4 regions of the Thauera sp. ZXT1-4 genome follow, and region 3 is predicted to be linked to each of the others. Evidence: predicted binding sites of a transcription regulator. Region 3 holds the regulator's gene; each other region holds the start of a gene.
The links. Region 3 encodes sigma-54, which starts transcription at its own class of promoters, with help from an activator protein. Its sites were predicted from a motif close to TGGCACGCTTNCTGCTNA; they were not measured.

Region 1 (4,207 bases), on a different contig from region 3:
TGCATTGACCGAACCGCCCGTCTGCCCGACCGGAGACCCGATCATGTCCCAGGACGACAGCCCGACCCCGCCGCTGCAGCACACCGCCCACCCCGGCGAACTCGTCGGCGTGAGCGAGGACGTGTGGCTGGAGGTCATCGACAAGATGGACGAGGTGTACTCCGACCTGCTGCAGTACGAGGTCGCGCTCGAGCAGAAGAACGCCAAGCTCGAAGAGTCACAGCAGTTCATCTTCTCGGTGCTCACCTCAATGTCCGACATCATGCTGGTGTGCGACCGCAACGGCGTGATCCAGGACGCGAACCGCTCGCTCGAGGCCTTCTGCGGGCGCAGCATCGACGACCTGCGCGGCACGCCGATGATGGAACTGTTCGCGGATCCGCAAGCCGCCGCCGAGGCGCGCCGACGCCTGCTCGAACAAGGTCCCAGGGAAGTGCATGACTGCGAGCTGCCGCTGCGCGCGCGTGACGGCAGCGCCGTGCCGGTGTCGCTGAACTGTACGCCGCGCTTCAGCGCCGTCGGCAAGTCGCTCGGCATGGTCATCACCGGGCGGCCGGTTGGGGAGCTGCGTCGTGCCTACGAGGCGCTGCATCAGGCACATGAAGATCTCAAGCGCACCCAGCAGCAGTTGCTCCATGCCGAGAAGATGGCCTCGCTCGGACGCCTGGTTGCAGGCGTCGCGCACGAACTCAACAACCCGATCAGCTTCGTCCTCGGCAACGTGCATGCGCTACGCCGCTACGCCGAGCGCCTCTCCGAATATATCGGCCACATTCACGGCGGCGCCGGTGCCAAGGAGATCGACGAGGCGCGACGTACGCTGCGCATCGACCGCATCCTCGCCGACCTGCCCTCGCTGATCGAGGGCACCCTCGAAGGCGCCGAGCGCACGCGGGCGATCGTCGACGGTCTGAAACGCTTCTCCGTGATGGACCGCGACGAGGCCGAAGACTTCGATCTGGTCGCGGTCATCGAGCGCGCAGTGCGCTGGGTGTGCAAGGCCGCACGCGAGAGCTTCCGCATCGAACTCGCGTTACCGCGGTCCATACCGCTGCACGGATCGTCCGGGCGCATCCAGCAGGTCGTCACCAACCTGATCGAGAACGCCTGGGACGCCGCCACCCAGGGCGACGGCCCGCCCACCCTTCGCATCGGCGCCACGCTCCGCGAGGGCCAGGTGGAACTGCGCTTTCACGACAACGGGCCGGGTATCCCCGAGACGGTGATCGGCCGCATCTTCGACCCCTTCTTCACCACCAAGCCGGTAGGCAAGGGCACCGGGCTCGGGCTGTCGATCAGCTATGGCATCGTCGAGCGCCATGGCGGGCAACTGCTGGCCGAAAATGCCCCGCAGGGCGGCGCGGTCCTGGTGCTGACACTGCCCCTGGCTCGAACGCAGGACAAGAGCACGCCTGGTCAATCGGCTGCCGGTGACGCCCAGTAACCGGAAAGCATTCGACCATCTCTTGAACACTGCAGACCCTGCAGCCTGCGGATTCCAGGTCCGACGCAGACCTGGCACGCATCTTGATAGCAGTCATGCGTCCTCGCTGACTCAGCCTTGTTCCTCGACCGCACGCCGCAAAGGAATCACACTCATGCACGCCACCTGTCGCAACTTCGTCCGGCCGCTGACCCTCCTGGCCCTCCTCTCGGCTACCGCACCGGTATTCGCCCACCCTGGCCACGACGCTGCCAGCCTCGCAAGCGGCCTCTCCCACCCGATCGGCGGTCTGGACCACCTGCTCGCAATGCTGGCCGTCGGCCTGTTCGCCGCCCTCCAGCAGAAGCGCGCACGCTGGATGCTCCCTGCCAGCTTCGTGCTGGCGATGCTCGCCGGCGCAACCCTCTCGGCCCTCGCCATCGAATTGCCTGCAGTGGAAGCAGGCATCGCCGCCTCGGTGCTGGTCCTCGGCCTGCTGATCGCCTTCCTGGCCCGCCTGCCGCTCCCCGCCGCGCTTCCGCTGGTCGCCGGCTTCGCGCTTTTCCACGGCCATGCACACCACGCCGAAATGGGCGATGGCTCGGTGCTCGCGTACACCCTTGGCTTCGCCCTCGCCACCGCCGCCCTTCACCTGATCGGCTTTGCGCTCGCCCGACTCGTTCCGGACAGCGCGCTCGGCCGCACGGTGCTGCGCATCAGCGGCGGCGCCATCGCCGGCACCGGCGCCCTGCTGTTTGGCGCCTGAGACCGCCTTCGGGCGCCCAAAATCGGGAGCAGGGCCTCTCTCTCACCCCCTCGGCCAACCGGTCTTGCGCTCACCCGCCACCCGCTTCCACGGGTGGCGGGTTTCTTTTATGTCTGCACGCAGCCGTGGCGCAGTGGTTGCCCGATCACGGCTTCACGGGGAGAATCGCGCCTTTGCGTGCCGCGCCGCAGCGTACGGTCGGTTCACGGGCGCACGCCCATGCGGGTGCAGGCGCTCTTTCCCAGTCCTTTCCGAGTCGGATCATGAACAAATTCTCTTCCCTGCTGATGCTCTCCCTCACCGCCGGCGCCCTGCTGACCGGTTGCGGCAACAACGACAGCGCCCCCGCCGCGCAGTCCGCCGCCCCCGCGCCGACCGCCCCCACGAAGATCGTCATCGGCCTCGACGACAACTTCCCGCCGATGGGTTTCCGCAACGAGAAGAACGAACTCGTCGGCTTCGACATCGACCTCGCCAAGGAAGCCGCCAAGCGCCTCGGTATCGAAGTCGAGTTCAAGCCGATCGACTGGAGCGCCAAGGAGGCGGAGCTGAATGGCAAGCGCGTCGACGCGCTGTGGAACGGCCTCACCATCACCGAAGAACGCCGGAAGAACATCGGCTTCACCACCGCCTACATGGAAAACCACCAGATCATCGTGGTGCCCGCCAACTCGGCGGTGAAGACCAAGGCCGACCTCGCCGACAAGATCATCGGCATCCAGGACGGCAGCAGCGCGATCGACGCGGTGCAGAAGGACCCGATCGCGGCTTCCTTCAAGGAGCTGAAGAAGTTCGGCGACAACGTCACCGCGCTGATGGACCTGACCACCGGCCGCCTGGACGCCGTGGTGCTGGACGAGGTCGTGGGCCGCTACTACACCGCCAAGAAGCCCGGCGACTACGTGGTGCTCGACGACCACTTCGGCACCGAGGAGTACGGCGTCGGCACGCGCAAGGACGACACCGAGTTGCTGGCCAGGCTGCAGAAGGCGATGGACGACATGAAGGCCGACGGCAGCGCGGCGCGCATCTCCACCGAGTGGTTCGGCAAGGACATCATCAAGTAAGTCCATTCGGGCCGTGCGGGCAGCCGTGATTCGGCACGTCCGCCGGCCTCGCGCGACGCGCGCGCCCTGCCCGGAATTCCCTCATGGACTACATCCTCAGCATCCTCGGCCCGCTCGCCGAGGGCTCGCTGGTCACGCTCAAGCTGTTCTTCATCACGCTCGCACTGGCCGTGCCGCTCGGCCTGGCGCTGGCGCTGATCCGTATCTCGCGTTTCACCGTCGCCAGCCAGGCCGTCAATGGCTACATCTGGCTGATGCGCGGCACGCCGCTGATGCTGCAGATGCTGTTCATCTACTACGCGCTGCCCTTCGTGCCGGTGGTGGGCATCCGCCTGCCCGACTTCCCGGCGGCGATCGTGGCCTTCGCGCTCAACTACGCGGCCTACTTCGCCGAGATCTTCCGCGCCGGCATCCAGTCCATCGACCGCGGCCAGTACGAGGGCGCCAAGGTGCTCGGTTTTTCCTACGGCCAGACCATGCGCCGCATCGTGCTGCCGCAGGTGGTCAAGCGCATCCTGCCGCCGATGAGCAACGAGACCATCACCCTGGTCAAGGACACCTCGCTGATCTACGTGCTTGCGCTCAACGACCTGCTGCGCGCCGCACGCGGCATCGTGCAGCGCGACTTCACCATCACGCCTTTCATCGTCGCCGCGGGCTTCTACCTGCTGATGACGCTGGTGCTGACCTGGTTCTTCCAGCGCCTGGAGAAACGCCATGCCGTCTATGACTGAGGCCGCGTCGATGAGCGAACCGATGATCCTCGCCAACGGCATCCACAAGCGCTTCGGCGCCAACGAGGTGTTGAAGGGCGTTTCGCTGACGCTCGCGAAGGGCGAAGTGGTCGCGGTGATCGGCCCCTCGGGCTCGGGCAAGAGCACCTTCCTGCGCTGCCTCAACCACCTCGAGACCATCGACGCCGGGCGCATCGTCATCGAGGGCGACGTGCTC
Region 2 (4,207 bases), on a different contig from region 3:
GGCGGATCTCCGACGCACGGGCGTGATGCGTCACGCGCATGGCAATGCCATGCGGTGCTGCCGTGCCATCAGGAAAGCGAGCAAGTGAAATGGTGTGAGCCATGCCTCTTGTCAGGGACACCCCGCCCCAAACTGTTGAAGGTGATGTGCATGGCAGGTCTCCTGGCTCACGGGTCGTCGTCTTGCGCCAGCCTTCCCGGAAGATTTCCAGTGGCAGAGAGGGCGCAGGACTCGCCGATTACAGTTGCGGGGGCAGCTCCGGGGTTCGCGCTGGGCGCGGCACCGGATTCCCTTTTCATGTCCGCCGATGACGGCGGACAACCATGAACAGGGGCGGAGGTTAGCCCTGGCCCCCGGCGCTGTCAAACGCGCCGCGTTCGATCGCGCGCACCAGGGTATGCACCGCGCGATGTGTCGGAACTTCGAGCCCGGCCGCCTCGGCCATGGATAGCAGGGCGCCGGTGATGGCGTCGATCTCGGTGTGGCGGCCGGCGAGGACGTCCTGCAGCATGCTGGCGCGGTTGGCGGCGGTGGCGCGGGCAACGCCATGCACCCGCGCGAGCGCGGCCGCTTCGTCGAGCTCGAGGCCGTTGGCGCGCAGTACCGGCAGTGCCTCGCGCACCAGGGCGTCGAGCAGTACGCGGTGCGGCGGCTCGAGCAGGGCGCCGTTGGGTACGCGGAACAGCGCCGCGAGCGGGTTGATGGCGACGTTCACCAGCAGCTTCGCCAGCCGCGCGGCGGTGATTTCCGGCTCGATGCGAGCCTCGAGACCCGCGTCCTCCAGCATCCGCGCGAGCGGCTCGAACCCGGGCGGCAGCAGGGTTTCGCCTGCGCCTGAGGGCTGCACCCGGTTGCCGTCGCGCCACGCGCCCTCGGTTGTGATGCCCTGATCCACGTGTTGTGCGTGGCAATGCCCGCGCAGCATGTCCACGGTGATCCCGTTCTGCAAGGACAGCACGCCGATGGGTCGCATGCGTGAGGCGACTTCCGCGGCTGCCGCTGTGTCGGCGGCCTTCACCAGCACGATCACCCAGTCGGCGACAGGGGGGTGGGCAGCGTCGAAGGCTTCCAGGGCGAGTGTTTGCTCGCCCACTTGCACGCCGGTGCGGAGGCTTGCGACCCGGTGTGCGTTACGCGCAATCACGGCGAGCGGCACGACGGCGCGCAGCCGCGCAGCAAAGTGCAGGCCCAGCGCGCCGGCGCCGATGATCGCAACCGGGAAGCGCGTGTCGGCCAGGCTGTGGTGTGTGGCACGAGGGGGCGCCTCGAGGTTACTGTCCATTCGATACGTACGGAGCGGTTCGGATTTCAAGTGGATCCCTGCCTGTTGCGTGCCAGACGGCTTCGCGGTCGCGATGTCGCATAAACATCGGATGGGTGCTCCGGCATGGCTGCTCCATGGAGCATCTGGAGCAACTCAACCTGTTCATTCCACCCAATGGGAACAGCCGATGGGATGTGCTGTGGGGCTGGAATGCCCGAATCCAGGCGCATTCGCATTCTGGCATGACTCCTGCTGGAGGTGAGATGCAGCGACTTGCTGTGCATCCAGAAAATCGAGGAGACGAGATCATGCTGTACGCAATGCCCGGCCAGGCCGACGCCAAGGTTCAGTTCAAAAGCCGTTATGACAACTTCATCGGTGGCAAATGGGTGGCCCCGGTCAAGGGGCAGTATTTCGATGTGGTCACCCCGGTTTCCGGCCAGAAGTACACCCAGGCCGCGCGCTCCACGGCCGAGGACATTGAGCTGGCGCTCGATGCCGCACACGCGGCCTTCCCGACCTGGGGCAAGACCGACGCCACCACGCGCTCGAACATCCTGCTCAAGATCGCCGACCGCCTCGAGGCCAACCTCGAACTGCTCGCCTACGCCGAGACCGTCGATAACGGCAAGCCGATCCGCGAGACGCTCAACGCCGACATCCCGCTCGCCGTCGACCACTTCCGCTACTTCGCCGGCTGCCTACGCTCGCAGGAAGGCGGCATCTCGGAGATCGACGAGAACACCATGGCCTATCACATCCACGAGCCGCTGGGCGTGGTCGGCCAGATCATCCCGTGGAACTTCCCGATCCTGATGGCGGCGTGGAAGCTGGCGCCGGCTCTGGGTGCGGGTAACTGCGTGGTGCTCAAGCCCGCCGAGTCGACCCCGATCTCGATCCTGGTGCTGATGGAGCTGATCGCCGACCTGCTGCCGCCGGGCGTGCTCAACATCGTCAACGGCTATGGCCGCGAGGCCGGCATGCCGCTCGCCACCAGCAAGCGCATCGCCAAGATCGCCTTCACCGGCTCGACCTCCACCGGCCGCGTCATCGCCCAGGCCGCTGCAAACAACCTGATCCCGGCCACGCTGGAGCTGGGCGGCAAGTCGCCCAACATCTTCTTCGCCGACGTGATGGACAAGGACGATGCCTTCCTCGACAAGGCGATCGAGGGCCTGGTGCTGTTCGCCTTCAACCAGGGCGAAGTGTGCACCTGCCCGAGCCGCGCGCTGATCCAGGAATCGATCTACGACCGCTTCATGGAGCGCGCACTGAAGCGCGTCGCCGCCATCAAGCAGGGCAGCCCGCTCGACACCGACACGATGATGGGGGCGCAGGCCTCGCAGGAACAGATGACCAAGATCCAGTCCTACCTCGCGCTCGGTCGTGAGGAGGGCGCCGAGGTCCTGATCGGCGGCAATCGTGCCCAACTTGGCGGTGACCTGGCCGACGGCTTCTACATCCAGCCGACGCTGTTCAAGGGCCACAACAAGATGCGCATCTTCCAGGAAGAGATCTTCGGGCCGGTGCTCGCGGTGACCACCTTCAAGGACGAGGCCGAGGCCCTGGCGATCGCCAACGACACCCTGTACGGTCTGGGTGCCGGCGTATGGAGCCGCAACGGCAACGTCGCCTATCGCATGGGCCGGGCCATCCAGGCCGGCCGCGTGTGGACCAACTGCTATCACGCCTACCCGGCGCACGCTGCCTTCGGCGGCTACAAGGAGTCGGGCATCGGCCGCGAGACGCACAAGGTCATGCTCGACCACTACCAGCAGACCAAGAACCTGCTCGTGAGCTACAGCGAGAACAAGCTCGGCTTCTTCTGAGCGACCGTCCTCTCTCCCCATGCCCTGTCCGGGGCATCTCCTCGGGGGCGGGCAACCGCCCCCTTTTTTGCATTGCGGAGGACGAAGCCATGGTCGAACGCGTCATTGCCACGCCTGCGGCGCTGGAGCTGATCGCGCAGCTCAAGGCCGAGCATGGCCCCGAGCTGATGTTCCACCAGTCCGGCGGCTGTTGCGACAACAGCGCGGCGAACTGCTACCTGCCCACCGACCTGACGATCGGGCCGCATGACGTGCGTCTCGGTGAGATCGGCGGCGTGCCGTTTTACATGAGCGCGTCGCAGTACGAGTACTGGAAGCACACTCAGCTGATCATCGACGTGGTCGAGGGGCAGGGCGGTACCTTTTCGCTCGAGGGGGGCACGGGCAAGGCCTTCCATACCCGGTCGCGACTGTTCAGCGACGAGGAGCTCGCTGAAATCGACGCTGAAGAGCTTCAGCGCAAGGGCTGAGCGCGCTCTGCAGCGTCAGAAGGACAAGGTTTCCCAGCCCGGGGCGCGCACGAGAAAGCCGCTGCACCTGCCTGGCCAGTGACCTCCGGGCACCGCACATCGGGGGCGAGCCCGTGAGCGCGCATTGCGGTAGGGCAGACATGGCAGCCGGCGCCGAAGCGAGTTAGAAGGGCGTCGCGCACTGCTGCTGCACCATTCCTTGGCGCGAACAACTTCACCAGGTTGCCGGCGATCGGATTAGCATGTGGCCCGTGCGTCGGGGGCTGGCCTGCAGCCACGCCGATCGCACCGATCGAGATAGCTCGCCGGGCGTCTGCAAGCAGCCCGAGCATTGGCTGCGGGGGAGACGAAACGATGAGATTCGAAGCGGCAGACGTAGTCGCGCCCAATGCGGTGGCCTCGTTGCGGCGCAGGTTTCTTGAGCGCGGTGAATTGCCCCAGGGGGGGGTGGCCGCGCCTGTGCTGCGATCCTGGGAACGTTGCCTGCGATTGAGGATGGAGGTGGGCGACAGGGGGGAGTTTTCAGGTTCGACCCGCGGTGACCTGGTCGTGGCGCGTGAGCGCAATACCGTGCTGCTCAGTCACGCGAGCGCGGTCATGGAGCACCTCCATGAGCAGATTCGTGCCTCGGGGAGCATGGTCTT
Region 3 (4,207 bases):
TGGTCGACTCGGTCGCCGCGCTCACGCCCAAGGCCGAGATCGAAGGCGAGATGGGCGACCAACTCCCCGGCCTGCAGGCCCGCCTGATGTCGCAAGCGCTGCGCAAACTCACCGCAAACATCAAGCGCACCAATACCCTGGTCATCTTCATCAACCAGATCCGCATGAAGATCGGTGTGATGTTCGGCAGCCCGGAGACGACCACCGGCGGCAACGCGCTCAAGTTCTATGCCTCGGTGCGCATGGACATCCGCCGCACCGGTACGATCAAGAAGGGCGACGAAGTGGTCGGGTCCGAGACCCGCGTCAAGGTGGTCAAGAACAAGGTCTCGCCACCATTCAAGGAAGCGCACTTCGACATCCTCTACGGCGAGGGCATCTCACGCGAGGGCGAGATCATCGACCTCGGCGTGGAGCGCAAGATCGTCGACAAGTCCGGCGCCTGGTACGCATACAACGGCGACAAGATCGGCCAGGGCAAAGACAACTCGCGCGAGTTCCTGCGCAACAATCCCGCGCTCGCACGCGAGATCGAGAACAAGGTCCGCGCCGCGGTCGGCCTGCCCGAGATGGCGCCTGCCAGCCCGGCTTCCGCCCCTGCCGAGGCCTGAGCGGAGCCGCGCACATGGGCGAGCCGAGCCTGCGCGAGCGCGCGCTTCGCCACCTCGCCCGCCGCGACCACTCGCGTGCCGAGTTGGCGCGCAAGCTCGCCTCGCATGGCGAGCACGACGAGATCCAGGCCGTGATCGCGCGCATGGGCGAACTCGGCCTGCAGTCCGACAGCCGCTATGCCGAAGCCTTCGTGCGCGGCAAGTCGGCCCGCTTCGGCGAGACACGGCTGCGCAGGGAGCTCACACTGCGCGGAATCGACCGTGATCTGATCGACGCTGCGCTCGCGACCGAGTGCGTAGAATCGGAGCTCGACCGTGCTCGCAGCGTGCTGCGCGGCCGATTTTCCACGCCGCCCAGCGAGACCCGTGAATGGGCCCGCCAGGCGCGCTTCCTGCAAACCCGGGGCTTTGCACCCGAACTGATCCGCAAGCTGCTGAAAGAGCCCCACGATGAGTCTGCTTAAGGTCGCAGGACTGCAAAAGCGCTACAAGGCGCGCACCGTGGTGCACGACGTTGGCTTCGAGGTCGGCTCGGGCGAGGTGGTCGGCCTGCTCGGACCCAACGGCGCAGGCAAGACCACCTGCTTCTACATGATCGTCGGCCTCGTGCGCGCAGACGGCGGGCAGATCACCCTGGACGGGAAGGATCTGACCCATCTGCCGATCCACGCCCGCGCACGCCTGGGCCTTTCCTACCTGCCGCAGGAGATGAGCGTCTTCCGCAAACTCACCGTGGCCGAGAACATCCAGGCGGTGCTCGAGTTGCAGGGGCTGGACAAGCGCAATGTCAGCGAGCGGCTCGAAGAGCTGCTGATCGAACTCGGCATCCACCACCTGCGCGACAGCACCGCGATCTCGCTGTCGGGCGGCGAGCGCCGCCGCTGCGAGATCGCCCGTGCGCTGGCCACCGATCCGCGCCTGATCCTGCTCGACGAACCCTTCGCCGGCGTGGACCCGATCGCGGTCATCGACATCCAGAAGATCATCCGCTTCCTGAAGGAGCGCGGCATCGGCGTGCTGATCACCGACCACAACGTACGCGAGACGCTCGGTATCTGCGATCGCGCCTACATCATCAGCGAAGGCCGTGTGCTCGCCAGTGGCGCACCGACCGAGATCATCGAGAACGAGCAGGTGCGCCAGGTCTACCTTGGCGAGCACTTCCGGCTCTGACTGCGCGCCCCTCCTCACGCCATGAAGCCCAGTCTCCAGCTCAAGCTCTCGCAGCACCTCACACTGACGCCGCAACTGCAGCAGTCGATCAAGCTGCTGCAGCTATCGACGATCGAGCTGAATCAGGAGATCGAGCGCTTCCTGCTGGACAACCCGATGCTCGAGCGCGAGGAGGGCGAAGGCGAGTTCCTGCCCGCCGCCGCAAGCACGCCCAGCGAACAATCCCACCAGGAAGCGCCGCAGGGCGAAGGCCCCGCCGAGTCCGGCAGCGAGGCCCTGCAGCATGAAGGCGGAGAGGGCAGCAGCGAGGATGAAGGCATCGACTGGTCCAGCGTGGGCACCGGGGCCTCCAGCCGCAGCGAGGACGATGAGGACGTCGATTATCAAGAGTTTCAGGCCGCCGGCATCGCGCTGCGCGACCACCTCGATCAGCAGATCGCCCTGTCGCCGCTGTCGGATCACGACCGCGCACTGGTGCGATTCATCGTCGAGGCGCTGGACGATGACGGCTATCTGCATCAGCCGCTCGAGGAACTGCTCGAACTGCTGCCGCCCGAATCGGGCATCGAACTCGAAGACCTGAGCATTGCCCTGCACCACGTGCAAAACCTCGAACCAGCGGGCATCGGCGCGCGCTCGCCGCAGGAGTGTCTTGCGCTGCAGTTGCGCACACTGCCCGAGTGCGCGACGCGAGCACTCGCCCTCGAGGTCGCCACCAAGCACCTGGAACTGCTCGCCGAACGCAACTTCGCCAAACTGAAGAAGCTCACCGGCTCGGACGACGAAGCGCTGCGCGCAGCGCACGCACTGATCTGCAGCCTCGACCCGCACCCCGGCTCGCGCTATTCCACCAGCGAGACGCGCTATGTGCTGCCCGACGTGGTCGTACGCAAGGTGCGCGGGCGCTGGTCGGTCAGTCTCAACCAGGACGCCATGCCGCGCCTGCGCATCAACCGCCTGTACGCCAGCCTGCTGCAGCAGAACCGCGCCCAGGGCGGCGGACTGGGCGGCCAGCTGCAGGAGGCACGCTGGCTGATCCGCAACGTGCAGCAACGCTTCGACACCATCCTCCGCGTTTCCCAGGCCATCGTTGACCAGCAGCGGCAGTTCTTCGATCATGGCCCTGTGGCCATGCGCCCGCTCACGCTGCGGGAGATCGCCGACCAGCTTGAACTGCACGAGTCGACCATTTCGCGCGTGACCACGCAAAAGTACATGGCGACACCGCGCGGCGTATTCGAGCTCAAGTATTTCTTCGGCAGTCATGTCGCCACCGACACCGGTGGGGCGGCCTCTTCCACGGCGATTCGCGCGCTGATTCGCCAGTTGGTGGAAGCCGAAGACAGCAAGAAACCGCTGTCCGACGCCAAGATTGCCGAGATTCTAGGCCAGCAGGGTATCGTGGTCGCACGGCGCACCATCGCCAAGTATCGCGAATCCCTCAATATCCCGCCGGTCAGCATGCGCAAATCCATCTGACAACCACAGGAGTCACCATGAATCTCAACATCACCGGGCATCATGTCGAAGTTACCCCGGCCATCCGCGACTACGTCACCTCCAAGCTCGATCGCGTCATCCGCCACTTCGACAACGTCACCAGCGTTGCGGTAATCCTCTCCGTCGAGAAGCTCAAGCAGAAGGCCGAAGTGACCCTGCACGTGCGCGGCAAGGACATCTTCGTTGAAAGCGACGATGCCGACCTGTACGCCGCCATCGACTCGATGACCGACAAGCTCGACCGCCAGGTGCAGAAATACAAGCAGAAGATGGCCGAGCACAACCACGAGTCGCTGAAGCACCAGACCCCCGAGGACTGAGCCTTTCGTTACAGCCCCATGACCGGGGCGCGGTTGTGGTTATAATGCGCGCGTTTTGACCACGCCTGCGGCGCCCGCCCCGGAACGACAGTCGCCCCGGCGACCTGGAAGACCGGGGCGTCGTGTTTGCACACCTGCGAATGAGCCTGATATCCCAACTCCTGCCACTTCCCAATGTGGTGGTCGACCTCGACGCCAGCAGCAAGAAGCGCGTCTTCGAGCAGGCCGGCCTGCTTTTCGAGAACAACCAGGGCATCGGTCGCAGCACCGTTTTCGACAGCCTGTTCACCCGCGAACGCCTGGGCTCCACCGGCCTCGGGCAGGGCATCGCGATCCCGCACGGCCGCATCAAGGGTCTCAAGGATGCAGCGGGCGCCTTCCTGCGCCTGGCCACGCCAGTCCAGTTCGATGCGCCGGACGGTCGCCCGGTCAGCATGCTGTTCGTACTGCTCGTGCCCGAACAGGCCAACGAGACACATCTGCAGTTGCTCTCCGAGCTTGCGCAGATGTTCAGCGATCGCGCATTCCGCGAAGCACTGCTGAATGCGCCGGATGCGGCACACATCCACCAGATGTTCATGAACTGGGGCGCCCATGCGGCAG
Region 4 (4,207 bases), on a different contig from region 3:
GCCGAGCAGGTCGATGCGCTGGCCGCCGGTGACCTTGACCGTGGGCACCTTGTACTTCTCGGCGGCGTCGGCGATGGCGCGCAGCTCCGCCGGCGTAGTCACCCCGCCCCACATCCGCGGCACCACCGAGTAGGTGCCGTCCTTCTGGATGTTGGCGTGGGCGCGCTCGTTGATGAAGCGCGACTGCGGGTCGTCCTTCGCTTCGTGCGGCCAGGACGAGATCAGGTAGTAGTTGATCGCCGGGCGGCACTTGTCACAGCCGTCGGGCGTTTTCCAGTTGAGCATGCCGAACACCGCCTCCTTGGTGACGAGGTGGTGCTTGTAGATCGCCTCGCGCACCACCTTGTGCGAATGCTCGGTGCAGGCGCACACCGGCTTGTCGCTCGCACTCACCGCCTGGTAGGCGCCGCCCACCGTGGACGCGAGGATCTGCTCGACCAGCCCGGTGCAGGAGCCACAGGACGATGCCGCCTTGGTGTGCTTCTTCACTTCGTCGAGGGAGAACAGGCCCTTCTCCTTGATCGCCTTGACGATAGTGCCCTTGCACACACCGTTGCAGCCGCACACCTCGGCGCTGTCGGGCATGCTGGCGGCGCGGTTCTCGCCCTTGTGGCCGGCGTCGCCCAAGCGGTTCTGGCCGAACATGAGCTGGCCGCGCAGCTCATGAACGCTCTGGCGGTCCTTCATGAGCTGGAAGTACCAGGAACCGTCGGCGGTGTCGCCGTACAGCACCGAGCCGACGATGCGGTCGTCCTTGAGCACCACCCGCTTGTACACGCCGCCCAGCTTGTCGTGCAGCACGATGTCCTCGGTGCCCGGGCCGCCACTGAAGTCGCCCGCCGAGAATACGTCGATGCCAGTCACTTTGAGCTTGGTGGAGGTCACCGAGCCGAGGTAGCGCCCAATGCCATGGTTGGCGAGGTGGTTGGCGCACACCTTGCCCTGCTCGAACAGCGGCGCCACCAGGCCGTAGGCGACGCCACGGTGCGCCACGCACTCACCGACCGCGTAGATGCGCGGGTCGGTGACGGTCTGCAGGGTGTCGGAGACGTGGATGCCACGCACCCGCCCGCTGCCGCAGTACAGGCCGGCCGACTCGGCGAGCGCGTAGTTGGGCCGGATGCCTGCGGCGACCACCACCAGGTCGGCGGCGATCTCCATGCCGTCCTTGAAGCGCACCGAACCCACGCGCCCGGCACCCCCGGCACCCTCCTCGCCACCGGTGTCGCCATGGGCGCTGCGCGCCGGCAGCAGCGCCTCGGTCTGGCGTGCGAGCAGGAACTTCATGCCCTTGGCTTCGAGCGAGGCCTGCAGCATGTCGGCTGCCACCTTGTCGAGTTGGCGCTCCATGATCCAGTCACCGATGTGCACCACGGTCACGTCCATGCCACGCAGCATCAGTCCATTGGCGGCCTCCAGGCCGAGCAGGCCGGCACCGATGACGACCGCGTGGCGGTACTTGCCGGCGGCCTCGATCATCGCCTCGGTATCGGCGATGTCGCGATAACCGAGCACGCCAGGCAGATCGTTGCCGGGGATGGGCGGGATGAAGGGCGTGGAGCCGGTAGCGAGCAGCAGCCGATCGTAGTCGGCCTCGGTGACGCTGCCGTCCTTGGCTTCGGCGACCACCCTGCGCCTCACCCGGTCGATCTTCGTCACCGTGCTGCCCGCATGCAGCTTGATGCCGTTGTCGCGGTACCAGTCGAGATCGTTGAGCATGATCTCGGGCAGGGTCATCTCGCCGGCCAGCACCGGCGAGAGCAGGATGCGGTTGTAGTTGCCGTGCGGCTCGGCACCGAACACGGTGATGTCGTAGAGGTCGGGCGCGAGCTTGATCAGCTCTTCGATCGTGCGCACGCCAGCCATACCGTTGCCGACAAGGACGAGTTTCATCTTCTTCATGGTGCTTCTCCGCGACAAGGCCAGTACGTTCGAAACGGAAACGGCGTCCACTCCGCCCAGCCCTTTGGGCCGTAGCGGAATGGACGCCGTTGTCCTGAAGCTGGAAAGTTCTGGGCAGCGCTCGCTGCCGGGTGCCCGACCGCCTTTGGCCGGTTGCTGAACACTTCAAAGCATCAAACATGCCAAGCCGGGCAGGCCGCGGGACAGGCCCGGAATCCGGGGCATAGATCCGGTTTCTGCGCTGCAGCTCGCACGAACGTCCGGCCTCGCAAGCTCTTCGACCGCACTGCTGCAGTGCAGCAGTCGAACCCCGATGCACGCCGATGGTGCAATCCGCACCAGCAGCTCAGGCGCGCATGGCTCATGCCCCGCAACGCAATGCCGCGGCGGGAGCCCAGCCATCGCAACGCAGCAGGCTGTCCTCAGCTCCGCCCCGGCAGAAATGCCTCCATCGCGAGCGCGGCCTCGGCAACCTCGACGATGCGGCGCCCCTGGTTCATCGCCGTCTGCCGCAGCAGGCGGTAGGCCTCATCCTCGGCGAGCCCCTGGTGGCGCATCAGCACCCCCTTCGCGCGCTCGACGAGCTTGCGCTCCTCCAGGCTCGCACGTACGGCAGCGAGTTCGTCAGTCATCGCCTGCAGCCGGCGCGACTGCGCATGCAGTACGTCGACGATCGAAGCGGCCAGACGCGGCCCCATCGGATCGGGCACCGCGGGCCTGCCCGCCCCGCCCTCCAGCCCACCATTCAGCCCGCCGAACTCACCGGCGCGTCCTTCCTCCGCTCCTTCTTCACCCATGCGCACGCCGGGCGTGGCCCCTGCGGCGTCCAGTCCGTCCAGTCCGTCCAGTGCAGATGCGAGCCGCTGCGGGTCATCCGGATCTGCCTGCAGGGCCTCGCTGCGCCGCAGGCATTCCGTCCTCAGTGCCACACCAAGCAGCGCTTCGACCTCCCGCACGCGGTCGAGGCGCAGCGAGCAGCAGGCAAACCAGTCCTGGGCCCGCTCGGGCACGCCCGCAGCATCCTGCCCATCTGCAAGCAGCTTGCGGCGCAGGCGCTCCAGTTCGACGAGCGGCATCGCCTGCTGCACGCCCCGCCAGGCCGTCCGCACATCCTCCGGAGAAAAGGCCTCGAAGCGCTGGAAGCACGCCTCCTGGCCCTCGATCAGGTACAGCAGCGGGGGACCATCCACTGCCGGATCGGCCTTCGCAGCAAACACTGCAGTGCCCAGCGCACGCTCCTGGCCAGCGAGTTCCTTGCCCTGCATGAGGTTGAACAGCGCCACGAGCAGCCGTGAAATCGCGGGATCGGCTGCCACGTCCGCCGCCTCGAACACCAGCGCCAGCAGGGCGGCGATGGTCCGCCTGAAGTGCGCTGTCGCCTCGGCGACTGAGCAGCGCTGGCGCACGATCGCCTCGCGCAGATCGGGGAGCATGTCGACGCGGTGCAGCGCAAGGGCGATACGGGTAAACAGCCGAGCGCCGCCGGCCACAGCGAAACCTGGCACGGCGTCACGGATCTCCGGCCGCCCCAGCCAGGCGCGCACGGCCGCCTCCGCGCTGCGGCTTGCCTCGGCATGCTCTTTCCGCTCCGGACCGAAGCGCACGCCCGCGGAAGCCAGAAAAAGGTTCGAGGCGCCGCGCTCGCCTTGCAGGCGGTGCACGAGTTCGCCCACGAGCTGGACGAGCTCGCAGCTGCGCGCAAGCTGTTCCAGCTCGTGGATCTCGCTGCGACGAGCAGCGACGAGAAAGGCCAGGGTCGATTTCATACGGGGCTCCCGAGGGTTCTTGTTCTGCGGCCGAGGCCGCAGGGGTAGAACCAAGCAAGAGCCGTGCGCAGCCAGCGTCAGCGCGGGTGAGGAGGCAGCTTCCGCACCTGCTCGATGAGCTGTTCGCCAGCCTCGTCCGCGGGCCCCTGCCAGCCATCGAAATGCAGCAACTCGGGCAAGGGCATGCGCGGCAACCAGCCCGCAGCCTCGAGTTCGGGCCGGGCGTGGAACGCGCTCACGTGACCGATGCACAGGTAGGCGATCGGCACGATCTCACGCGGGATGCCCAGCGCCTCGCGCAGCGCCTGCGGGTGCAGGATGCTGACCCAGCCCACGCCGAGGTTCTCGGCACGCGCGGCCAGCCACAGGTTCTGCACCGCACACACCGCGCTGTACACGTCCATCGCACCGATGTGGGTGCGGCCGATCACCACCGGCCCATGGCGGCTGCGGTCGCAGGTGATGCAGATGTTCACCGGCGATTCCAGGATGCCTTCGAGCTTCAGGTTGCGGTAGGTGTCGCGCTTGCCTTCGTCGAA

Region 1: ACUH78_RS13520 (HupE/UreJ family protein) is a predicted target of sigma-54. The motif match lies at 1,517-1,534, and genes of this name have one in related genera.
Region 2: adh (aldehyde dehydrogenase) is a predicted target of sigma-54. The motif match lies at 1,503-1,520, and genes of this name have one in related genera.
Region 4: nirB (nitrite reductase large subunit NirB) is a predicted target of sigma-54. The motif match lies at 2,070-2,087, and genes of this name have one in related genera.

Annotation. Positions count from the first base shown of each region.
Region 1 covers NZ_JBQWSN020000018.1:16,962-21,168, forward strand. Annotated here, with positions in the region: gene ACUH78_RS13510 (nickel-dependent hydrogenase large subunit) at 1-8, shown strand, start outside; gene ACUH78_RS13515 (sensor histidine kinase) at 44-1,444, shown strand; gene ACUH78_RS13520 (HupE/UreJ family protein) at 1,599-2,189, shown strand; gene ACUH78_RS13525 (amino acid ABC transporter substrate-binding protein) at 2,453-3,256, shown strand; gene ACUH78_RS13530 (amino acid ABC transporter permease) at 3,340-3,990, shown strand; gene ACUH78_RS13535 (amino acid ABC transporter ATP-binding protein) at 4,013-4,207, shown strand, end outside.
Region 2 covers NZ_JBQWSN020000016.1:8,271-12,477, forward strand. Annotated here, with positions in the region: cobalamin riboswitch at 136-341, opposite strand; gene ACUH78_RS12820 (ketopantoate reductase family protein) at 341-1,282, opposite strand; gene adh (aldehyde dehydrogenase) at 1,573-3,093, shown strand; gene ACUH78_RS12830 (DUF779 domain-containing protein) at 3,183-3,563, shown strand; gene ACUH78_RS12835 (sigma-54-dependent Fis family transcriptional regulator) at 3,918-4,207, shown strand, end outside.
Region 3 covers NZ_JBQWSN020000006.1:148,448-152,654, reverse strand. Annotated here, with positions in the region: gene recA (recombinase RecA) at 1-611, shown strand, start outside; gene ACUH78_RS07315 (regulatory protein RecX) at 626-1,075, shown strand; gene lptB (LPS export ABC transporter ATP-binding protein) at 1,062-1,784, shown strand; gene ACUH78_RS07305 (RNA polymerase factor sigma-54) at 1,806-3,263, shown strand; gene hpf (ribosome hibernation-promoting factor, HPF/YfiA family) at 3,281-3,604, shown strand; gene ptsN (PTS IIA-like nitrogen regulatory protein PtsN) at 3,745-4,207, shown strand, end outside; gene hprK (HPr(Ser) kinase/phosphatase) at 4,199-4,207, shown strand, end outside.
Region 4 covers NZ_JBQWSN020000013.1:44,713-48,919, forward strand. Annotated here, with positions in the region: gene nirB (nitrite reductase large subunit NirB) at 1-1,902, opposite strand, end outside; gene ACUH78_RS11645 (nitrate- and nitrite sensing domain-containing protein) at 2,325-3,668, opposite strand; gene bluB (5,6-dimethylbenzimidazole synthase) at 3,746-4,207, opposite strand, start outside.